One region of the Streptomyces sp. NPDC096152 genome, then DNA from elsewhere that is predicted to be linked to it. Evidence: riboswitches for the same ligand, from Rfam matches in the RefSeq annotation. Region 1 holds a riboswitch; the other holds the start of a gene.
The links. Region 1 has a riboswitch for thiamine pyrophosphate ahead of thiC (phosphomethylpyrimidine synthase ThiC). Riboswitches for the same ligand answer to the same signal wherever they lie in the genome.
Positions count from the first base shown of each region.

Region 2: linked by a shared signal. The riboswitch ahead of ACIQ9G_RS31430 (thiamine ABC transporter substrate binding subunit) and the one ahead of thiC (phosphomethylpyrimidine synthase ThiC) in region 1 are both predicted to bind thiamine pyrophosphate.

Region 1 is NZ_JBIWFW010000005.1:442,281-447,691, forward strand. It holds gene ACIQ9G_RS19720 (YibE/F family protein) at 83-1,510, opposite strand; TPP riboswitch at 1,582-1,759, shown strand; gene thiC (phosphomethylpyrimidine synthase ThiC) at 1,752-3,554, shown strand; gene ACIQ9G_RS19730 (hypothetical protein) at 3,725-3,892, shown strand; gene ACIQ9G_RS19735 (hypothetical protein) at 3,910-4,035, shown strand; gene ACIQ9G_RS19740 (hypothetical protein) at 4,287-4,436, shown strand; gene ACIQ9G_RS19745 (hypothetical protein) at 5,067-5,411, shown strand, end outside.
Region 2 is NZ_JBIWFW010000010.1:214,868-220,278, reverse strand. It holds gene ACIQ9G_RS31440 (ABC transporter ATP-binding protein) at 1-858, opposite strand, end outside; gene ACIQ9G_RS31435 (ABC transporter permease) at 859-2,493, opposite strand; gene ACIQ9G_RS31430 (thiamine ABC transporter substrate binding subunit) at 2,517-3,599, opposite strand; TPP riboswitch at 3,692-3,799, opposite strand; gene rlmN (23S rRNA (adenine(2503)-C(2))-methyltransferase RlmN) at 3,891-4,997, opposite strand; gene ACIQ9G_RS31420 (S8 family serine peptidase) at 5,360-5,411, opposite strand, start outside.

The DNA.
Region 1 (5,411 bases):
GGCCTCGCCGGCGACACCGCCTGTGACCTCGTTCGCGACCCCGCCCCGTCCCCCTCGCCGTGACCCGGCCCGAGGTGCCGCCTCAGCGCCTGCGGCGTCGTCCCCGTCCGCCGCGCGCCGGGGCCGGCTGGGCGGCCGGTGCCGCGGCCGGGGCGGCTCCCGGGCGGTCGGCCGAGACCACGAGGGCGGCGAGGGCCGTGGTGACCGGGACCGAGGCCACCAGGCCGATCGAGCCCACCAGCGTGCGCACGATCTCCTCCGCGACCAGTTCGCTGGTGGCGACGGTCCCCACGCTGCTCTGCGCGATGGAGAAGAGCAGCAGCAGCGGGAGCGCGGCGCCCGCGTACGCGAGGACCAGGGTGTTGACCACCGACGCGATGTGGTCGCGTCCGATGCGGATGCCCGCCCGGTACAGGCCTCGCCACCCCATCGCGGGATTGGCCTCGTGCAGCTCCCAGACCGCCGACGTCTGCGTCACCGTCACGTCGTCCAGCACACCGAGCGAGCCGATGATGACGCCGGAGAGCAGCAGACCGCTCATGTCGATCGACGGATACAGGCCGTGGATGAGGCCGGTGTTGTCGTCCGTGTTGCCGGTGAGGGCGGCCCAGCCGATGAACAGCGAGCCCAGGATGCCGATCAGCACCAGAGATATCAGGGTGCCGAGCACCGCGACCGAGGTGCGCGCGGACAGGCCGTGGCACATGTAGAGGGCGATCAGCATGATGGCGCTCGACCCGACCACCGCCACGACCAGCGGGTTCGAGCCCTGCAGGATCGCCGGCAGGACGAAGAAGTTCAGTACCAGGAAGCTGATGGCCAGCGCGACCAGCGCCATGACGCCCCGCATCCGCCCGACGACCACGACGGCGAGTGCGAAGATGCCCGCCAGCAGACCCATGGGGAAGCGCCGGTCGACATCGGTGACCGAGTACTGGAGATCCTTCGGCGCGGAGGGCTCGTAGGCGACCACGACCTTCTCGCCCTCGTGCAACTGCCGCGACTGGTCCGGCTGTACGAACTCGGTGAATGTACGGCCCTTGTCGGAGCCGGTGTCGACCCGGACCGTGGCCTTCTTGCAGGTGCCGGAGGCCTGATCCGGCGCGGAGGAGCCTCCGGCGGCGGAGGGATCTCCGGCGGGGGCGGCGGCTGAGGCGTTCACCCCCTTGCAGCTGACCGCGATCACCCGGGTGACGGTGGCCTGCTGGCTCTGCCGGTCGAAGCCGACGCCGGTGCGCTCGTGCGCGGGGGCACCGCCGGGCCAGAGCACCGCGAGCCCGACGACCACCGCGGCGGCGAACGGGATCAGGATCGCCGCGATCACCTTGCGCAGGTGCTTCGAGACGGGCGTGGCGGGCCCATGACTGTGACTGTGCCCGTGGCCGTGTCCCCGCCCGTGCTCGTGGCCCTGTCCAGACCCGTGCCCATGCTCATGGCCCTGGTCGTGCCCGGGGCCTGGTCGGCCTCGTGGTTCGGGCGGTGGATAGGGGGACTGCTGTGTCGTGGTCACCGCCAGATCATCGCAAGAACGGCAGAGGCCCACTGTTCACCGCGCCACAAAGGACGCTAGCGTGGAGGCACCTTTGCACACGCGGGAGCTCGGAGCACCGGGCTGAGAGGGCGCTGACCTCCGTATTCGCGATGTTTCACGTGGAACGAGAGATGTTTCACGCGAAGCGTCGACAGACGGAAGCCGCTGCGTCGACCGCCGAACCTGTTACCGGGTAATGCCGGCGTAGGGAGTAGGTCTCATGACCAACAAGGACGCACGCACGCCTGCCTCCACGCAGATCTCCAGCGACGGGGAGGCCGGGAAGTCCATCGGCTGGCACAAGGCGTATGTCGAGGGCTCGCGCCCCGACCTGCGGGTGCCGGTCCGTCAGGTGCACCTCACCAACGGGAAGTCGGTCACGCTGTACGACACGTCGGGCCCGTACACCGATCCACTCGTCGACACCGATGTCCGCAGGGGCCTGCCGCCGCTGCGGGAGAACTGGATCATCGCCCGCGGCGACACCGAGGAGTACGCGGGCCGTCCCGTCCGCCCCGAGGACGACGGGATCAAGCACACCTCGCCGCGCGGGGGCCTGCGCAACCTCGACGCAGTGTTCCCGGGACGGCCGCGCCAGCCGCGCCGGGGGCGTGACGGCCAGGCGGTCACGCAGCTCGCGTACGCGCGCCGCGGCGAGATCACACCCGAGATGGAGTATGTGGCCCTCCGCGAGAACGTCGCTCCGGAAGTGGTCCGGGAGGAGATCGCGGCGGGCCGCGCCGTGCTGCCAGCCAACGTCAACCACCCGGAGATCGAGCCGATGATCATCGGCAAGCGGTTCCTGGTGAAGGTCAACGCCAACATCGGCAACTCCGCGGTCACGTCCTCCATCGAGGAGGAGGTGGAGAAGATGACTTGGGCGACCCGATGGGGCGCGGACACGGTCATGGACCTCTCCACCGGCCGCAACATCCACACCACCCGGGAGTGGGTGCTGCGCAACTCCCCCGTCCCCATCGGCACGGTGCCGCTCTATCAGGCCCTGGAGAAGGTCGACGGCAAGGCCGAGGAACTGACCTGGGACATCTACAGGGACACCGTCATCGAGCAGGCCGAACAGGGCGTGGACTACATGACGGTCCACGCCGGCGTACGCCTGGCCTACGTGCCGCTGACGGCGAACCGCAAGACCGGCATCGTCTCGCGCGGCGGCTCGATCATGGCGGCCTGGTGCCTCGCGCACCACAAGGAGTCGTTCCTCTACGAGAACTTCGAGGAGCTCTGCGAGATCCTCGCCGCCTACGACGTCACCTACTCGCTGGGCGACGGACTGCGTCCCGGCTCCGTCGCCGACGCCAACGACGAGGCGCAGTTCGCGGAGTTGCGCACGCTCGGGGAACTCAACACGATCGCCAAGCGTTTCCACGTACAGACCATGATCGAGGGCCCGGGACACGTCCCGATGCACAAGATCAAGGAGAACATCGACCTTCAGCAGGAGATCTGCGATGAAGCTCCGTTCTATACGCTCGGCCCGCTGACCACGGACATCGCGCCGGCGTACGACCACATCACCTCCGGCATCGGTGCCGCGATGATCGCCTGGTGGGGCACGGCCATGCTCTGCTACGTCACGCCCAAGGAGCACCTGGGCCTGCCCAACCGCGACGACGTCAAGACCGGGGTCATCACCTACAAGATCGCCGCCCACGCGGCCGACCTCGCCAAGGGCCACCCCGGGGCGCAGGAGTGGGACGACGCCCTGTCCGACGCCCGCTTCGAGTTCCGGTGGGAGGACCAGTTCAATCTGGCCCTCGACCCGGACACGGCACGGGAGTTCCACGACGAGACCCTCCCCGCGGAACCGGCCAAGACGGCCCACTTCTGCTCGATGTGCGGCCCCAAGTTCTGCTCGATGAAGATTAGCCAAAGCATCACAGAGCGGTTCGGTGGTGCGGCGGGCGAGGCGGCGTCACCCGAGGAGATTGCTGAGGGGATGCTCCAGAAGTCGAAGGAGTTCGCGGAGGCGGGGAACCGGGTGTACCTGCCTATCGCCGACTGACAATTGTTTCGGCCCGCGCCTCTGGCTGGTCAGTCCGGTCGGGAGCGCGGGCCGCGTGCATCCTTGTAGATGGGGGGGTTGAACCGCTGGGATCAACGCTTCGCCGGATGCCCCCTTGCTGGATCAACCGCGGCGCGGCGTGCTGCAGGTGCCGCGGTGGCACATTTGTCATGGACGGCGGCCTCGCCCCCGAGAACAGCGGCGACGTCATCACCCGGCTGGGCAGGTGGGCCGACCTCCCCGTCCGGCACACCGGGTACTCCCCCCGCCGCGGCGCCGCCGAGTCCTACCGCCGCGCCAGCAGCGACCGCCGCGTCATCGCCAAGTCGGGTGGATAGGTGCCCAACTCGCCGTCATGGAGGGAACCTTCGAGGACGGCGACGGGTCGGAGGAGAACGCCATGATCGGCGTGCTCTATGTGATCGAGCGCCCCGAAGGCGGCCGCCACGCGTGCGTGACCCATGTCACATTCAGAAGGTGACGAGGGTTGGGCGTCGCACGGTGCTAGAGGGCTCGCCTCGAGGTCGCTCTCGCTGACCTGCGGATTTGGAATATATCTACACTCTCATTCCGGCTTCTGCGGGCACCCCCGGAATTAGTTGTCAATTAAGTCCGGGAAGCCGCTTGACGGTCGTTCGACCATCCAGCCGATCACCCGGTGATACATTATTAGCTGTCCCTGACGGCTGACTGCCGATTGGTAGTCATGACACCAGAAGGGAGGCAAGACGCATGCCCGGACCTGACCCTGAAAAGGCCAGGCCGGCGAGGATCAAGCTTCGCCGCAGACTGCGGACCATCGTCCGCAGACTTCGGCCCTTGGCCATCGTCCTGCAGATCGTCTACTACGCAGTGCGCGTAGTACGCGAACTGCTCGACTGACCTCGGAGAAGCGCTGAGGGCCCACCTCGTGCCAGCGAGGCGAGCCCTCGGTCCACGTCGAGCCTGCGTGGGTCCCGTGCGTATCTGTCTGCCGTGCGGGACCCACACCCATGTGTGGACTGCTGACCGCTACGGTAGCACGACTCCAATTTGAATTAAGCAGCCTCCCTGGCGAAAATTTTGCAGGGGCTTTTTTGGCTCTCGTTACGCTGTCAAAAGCTACGTGAAGTGTTTCGGGGCGATTAGTGGCCAAATTAGACGCCGCCAAATAGTCTGCCGCAAAAATAGCCGACACTACCAAGCCGGATGGACAACAGGAGCTGTAACGCGCCCCGTTACGGCCCCAAAGGTCACGCAACGAGGGCGATGCGCACGCGGACCGTACCGGTACGCCGGTACGGCCATACCCCTTGTACCGGTACGGCTGGCGGCGTACCGGCAGGTCACAGGAGGGGAAGGGATCGGGATGCTGTAGGAACTGCCCGTCGCCACCTTCTACTCGTACAAGGGTGAGCCGCTCCCGGAAGGTCATGACCGGCGCGGCAGGCGAACGGCTCAGGGCAAGGCCGAGGGCCCGTATGCGGCGACCTGAGCGTCCGGGGTGCTCCGCCGTGCGGGAGCATGTCCCGCATGCCTGACACTGTGCGGACGATCCTCGTAGCTGCCGCCACTGCCGTGGTGACGACCGCTGCGGCCGGCCTGCTTGTCATCCCCCGGCTGGAGGCCCGCAAGAAGCGGCTGGTCGAGGTCCACGCCGCCCGCGACGCTTTCGGCGCACACATGTTGCGGATCATCTCCGCGTGCGCGCAGTTACAGAACATCCAACTCCCCGCGGCCGACGATCCCGACTGGACGCCGGTCCTACGGGAACGGCTCGCCGGTGAGCGGGAGCGCTGGTGGCAGCAAATAGACGACGCCACCCGGTGGCTGATCGACAACGTCGCGACGTACGCCACCAGCTGGCCCATGCGCCAC
Region 2 (5,411 bases), on a different contig from region 1:
GCAGCGCAGGCCCCGGTCGACGGGGACGAGACGGACGCCGGCGGGCCGGACGAGGAGGGTGCCTGCGCCCTGCGGCGCGCCCTCGAGCACGGGCACCTTGCCCCACGGCGTGACCGCGGCCCGGCCGCCGACGGTCGCGTCGACCACGTTGTCGAAGCCGAGGAAGCGCGCCACGAACGCGTCCGCCGGCCGCTGCCACACCTCGAGCGGCGTGCCGGACTGGGCGATCCGCCCGTCCCGCATCACCACCACCCGGTCGGCGAGCGCGAAGGCCTCGCCCTGGTCGTGGGTGACGGCGAGCACGGTGGTGCCCAACCGGCCGAACAGCTCACGCAGTTCGACGACGAGCCGCTCCCGCAGCGAGCGGTCGAGCTGGCCGAGCGGTTCGTCGAGCATGAGCAGCCGGGGCCGGGGCGCGAGCGCCCGGGCCAGCGCCACCCGCTGCTGCTCCCCGCCGGAGAGGGCGGACACCGCCCGCGACCCGGCGCCGGGCAGCCCGACCAGCTCCAGCAACTCCCCCACACGTACCGCGCGTTCGCTCTTCTCCGCGCCGCGCATCCGCAGCCCGAACGCGACGTTGCCGCCGACGTCCCGCTGCGGGAAGAGCTGGTGGTCCTGGAACATCAGCCCGACCTCGCGCCGGTGCGCGGGCACCCCGGCCTGGTCCCGTCCGTCGAGCAGCACCCGTCCGGAGTCCAGCGGCTGCAGGCCGGCCACCGCCCGCAGCAGCGTGGACTTGCCGCTGCCGCTGGGGCCGAGAACGCACACGATCTCGTGCTGTGCGACACCGAGGTCGACGGCGTCCAGGACGGGCCGCCCGCCGAGGCGGACGGTCGCGGCGGCCAGGCTCAGCAGCATCTAGAACTCCCCGCTCCGGTCGGTGCGCAGCCGCTCCAGGACGAGCAGCGCGACCGCGCACACCACCATCAGAATCGTCGACAGGGCCATCGCCTGGCCGTAGTTGAGGTCGCCGGGCCGTGCGAGCAGCCGGGCCACGGCGACCGGCAGGGTCGGGTTGTCGGGCCGCGCGATGAACACGGTCGCCCCGAACTCGCCGAGCGACACCGCGAAGGCGAACCCGGCGGCGATCAGCAGCGCCCGGCGCACCATCGGCAGATCCACCTCGCGCCACACCCGCCACGGCGACGCCCCGAGCACGGCCGCCGCCTCCCGCAGCCGCGCGTCCACCGCCCGCAGCACCGGCAGCATCGTCCGTACGACGAAGGGGACGCCTACCAGGGCCTGGGCCAGCGGCACCAGGAGCCAGGAGGACCTCAGATCCAGCGGCGGCTCGTCCAGGGCGATCAGGAACCCGAAGCCGACGGTCACCGCGGACACCCCGAGCGGCAGCATCAGCAGCGCGTCGAACCCGCGGACGATCCGGCCGGCGTCCCGGCGGGTGAGCGCGGCGGCGGCGAGAGCGCCGATCAGCACGGCGATGGCGGTGGCGGCGACCGCGTAGGACAGGGAGGTGCCGATGGCGGCGACCGGTGCCACCAGGAAGGTGCCGCCGTCGGCGTCGGTCAGCGCCCGGTAGTAGCCGAGGCCCGGCGCCTGCAGCGACCGCTGCACGAGCACCCCCAGCGGCAGCAGAAGCAGTACGGCGACGGTGCCGAGGACGCCCGCGAGGAGCGCCCACTGACCGGCCCCGCGCGGCCGGCGCGCGGTCATGGAGGCGTCGACGAGCTTCAGGGCGGCCTCCCGCCGCCGTACGGTCCGGGCGTGCACGGCGAGGATCGCGCCGACCGCCAGGAACTGGACGACGGTGAGGACGGCGGCGGTGGACAGGTCGAAGGTCTCGGAGGTCTGCCGGTAGATCTCCACCTCGAGGGTGGAGAAGGTGGGGCCGCCGAGGATCTGCACCACGCCGAAGGAGGTGAAGGTGAACAGGAAGACCATGAGCGCGGCGGCGGCGACCGCGGGCGCGAGGGCGGGCAGGGTGACCTTGCGCCAGGCCCGCAGCGGTGAGGCGCCGAGCATCCGGGCGGCCTCCTCCTGCCGCGGGTCGAGCTGGGCCCACAGACCGCCCACGGTCCGTACGACGACTGCGTAGTTGAAGAAGACGTGCGCCAGGAGGATCGCCCAGACCGTGGTGTCCAGCCGTACGCCCCACATCTGGTCGAGGAGCCCGCCGCGCCCGACCAGGGCGAGGAAGGCGGTGCCGACGACGACCGTGGGCAGCACGAAGGGCACGGTGACCACGGCGCGCAGGACCTGCCGGCCGGGGAAGTCGAGGCGGGCGAAGACGTACGCGCCGGGCAGCGCGACCAGCAGGGTGAGCGCGGTGGAGGCGCACGCCTGCCAGGTGGTGAACCACAGCACGTGCCGGATGTCGGGCTGCCCGAGCACGTCCACGAGCCGCCCGAAGCGCCAGGAGCCGTCGACCCGGAGGCCGCGCCGGACGATCGCGGCCACCGGGTAGGCGAAGAACAGCGCGAAGAACGCGACGGGCACGGCCATCAGGCCGAACCGCGCCGCGTTCCCCGTACGCATCGGCGCACGGCCCTCGCGCGGGGTCACTTCAGTACGAGCGACGTCCACGACTTGACCCACTGGTCGCGGTTGGCGGCGATCTTGCCGGGGGCCATGGTCTCGGGGGCCTTGGCGGGCGGGCCGTACTGGGTGAACTCGGCGGGCACCTTCGCGCCCCCGACCACCGGGTAGACGAACATGTTCAGCGGCATGTCCTCCTGGAACCTCTTGGAGATCAGGAAGTTGACGAGCGCCTTGCCGCCCTTGCCGTTCTTCGCGTTGCTCAGCAGCCCGGCGAACTCGATCTGCCGGAAGCAGGTGCCGGTGGCGACCCCGGTCGGGGCGGTCTTCGGCCGGGGGTCGGCGAAGACGACCTCGGCGGGCGGGGAGGAGGCGTAGGAGACGACGAGCGGGCGGTCGCCCTTGGCCTTCCTGCCGCCCGCGGAGCCGGAGAACTCCTCGTTGTAGGCCTGCTCCCAGCCGTCGACCACCTTGACGCCGTTGGCCTTGAGCTTCTTCCAGTAGCCGGACCAGCCGCCGTCGCCGTACTTCGCGGCGCTGCCGAGCAGGAAGCCGAGGCCGGGCGAGGAGGTGGCGGCGTTCTCGGTGACGAGCAGGTTCTTGTACGCCGGCTTGGCCAGGTCGTCGAAGGACTGCGGCGGGGTCAGCTTGTGCTTGCCGAACCACTCCTTGTCGTAGTTGACGCAGATGTCGCCGTAGTCGATCGGGGTGACCCGGTGCTTCGCCCCGTCGAGCTGGTAGGCGGCGCCGACCTGCTCGAGCCCCTTGGCCCGGTACGGCTGGAACAGCCCGTTGTCGAGGGCGCGTGACAACAGGGTGTTGTCGACGCCGAAGAAGACGTCGCCCTGCGGGTTGTCCTTGGTGAGGATGGCCTTGTTGACGGCCTGTCCGGCGTCGCCGTCCTTGAGGACCCTGACCTTGTACCCGGACTGCTTCTCGAACTCCTTGAGGACGTTCTTCGACACGGCCCACGAGTCGTGGCTGACCAGGGTCACGGTCTTGGTGTCGCCGCCGCTGCCGCCCGCGGAACCGTTCGACGATCCGCACGCGGACAGCGTGACGAGGCCGAGCCCGACGGCCACGGCCACGAAGGTCTTGGTGTGCACTGGATTTTCCTCCTGGGGTTGGCCAGGAAGAGACGCGGCCCTGCCCGGGTCCGGCGGACGGGGTCCGCGGGTTCCCGGGCAGGGCGCAACAGCTCGAGTGAAGACCGATCTCCCTACCCAGAATGACCTGGGCGAGGTTCGGAGGGTCTGCGGCCCGATTGCCGCACTCTCAGCGCTGTGGCGCTCCCCTGTCGGAATATGAAGATGTTGATATATGGACGGCCTCAGACTACCGCCCGTCCCCGCCCCGGTGGCACAACCGGTCCCGTCCCGGTGCCGGCCGCCCGGCCGCTACCTCTCCGTGGCGGCGAGCTGCCCGCACGCCCCGTCGATCTCCTGGCCCCGGGTGTCCCGAACGGTGACCGGCACACCGTGGGCGGCGATCGCCTCGACGAAGGCCTTCTCGTCCTCGGGCCGTGATGCGGTCCACTTGGAGCCCGGAGTCGGGTTCAGCGGGATGAGGTTGACGTGCACCGGCTTGCCCTTGAGCAGCCGCCCGAGCCGGTCCCCGCGCCACGCCTGGTCGTTGATGTCCCGGATCAGCGCGTACTCGATGGACAGCCGGCGCCCGGACCTGGCCGCGTACTCGAACCCGGCGTCCAGCACCTCGCGCACCTTCCACCGGGTGTTCACCGGTACGAGGGTGTCGCGGAGCTCGTCGTCCGGCGCGTGCAGGGAGATGGCCAGGCGGCACTTGAAGCCCTCGTCGGCGAACCGGTGGATGGCCGGGACGAGACCGACGGTGGACACGGTGATCCCGCGCTGCGACAGGCCCAGCCCGTCCGGCTCGGGGTCGGTCAGGGCCCGGATGGCGCCGACGACGCGCCGGTAGTTGGCGAGCGGCTCGCCCATGCCCATGAAGACGATGTTCGACAGCCGCGCGGGGCCGCCGGGGACCTCGCCGTCGCGCAGGGCCCGCATCCCGTCCACGATCTGGTGCACGATCTCGGCGGTCGACAGATTGCGGTCCAGACCGGCCTGGCCGGTGGCGCAGAACGGGCAGTTCATACCGCAGCCGGCCTGCGAGCTGATGCACATGGTCACCCGGTCCGGGTAGCGCATGAGCACCGACTCCACGAGGGTGCCGTCGAACAGCCGCCACAGCGTCTTGCGGGTGGTGCCCTGGTCGGTCGACAGGTGCCGCACCACCGTCATGAGGTCCGGCAGCAGCGCCTCCCGCAGCTTGGCGCGCGAGCCGGCGGGGATGTCGGTCCACTGCTCCGGGTCGTGCGCGTACCGCGCGAAGTAGTGCTGCGAGAGCTGCTTGGCACGGAACGGCTTCTCGCCGATCGCGGCGACGGCCTCCTTGCGCTCGGCAGGAGTGAGATCGGCAAGGTGCCGCGGCGGCTTCTTGGCTCCGCGCGGGGCGACGAAAGTGAGTTCTCCGGGCTTAGGCATGGCGCTACCAGTGTCGCAGATCCAATCGGGTGACCTGCGGCTGTCGACCTGGACGACTGTCGTCAGCAGTCGTCACCGGTAGTTACTGAGCGACCTCGGACGGCCCGGAGACGGCCCAGGAATGATCACTCGTCCGCTGCCCGCCACTCATCGAGCCGGACCCTCACCTGGTGGTTGTGTGCGGAGTGCCAGACAACCTCACCACTGACGAAGGCCCTGAGGGCCGGGAGGTTCATCCCGTGCGGCATGGCCGTGATCTCCGCCAGCGCTATGGCGTTCGGCACGCCGTCCATACGTATGAAGACGACGGCCGCTGCCGGTCATCCCCGGAGGCTTCCTCCGGCTCGCTCAAGGCGCCGTGATCAGGCGGCGCCGTACCCCCCGCCCGAGGGGTCGCGCAGTCCGCGAACGCCG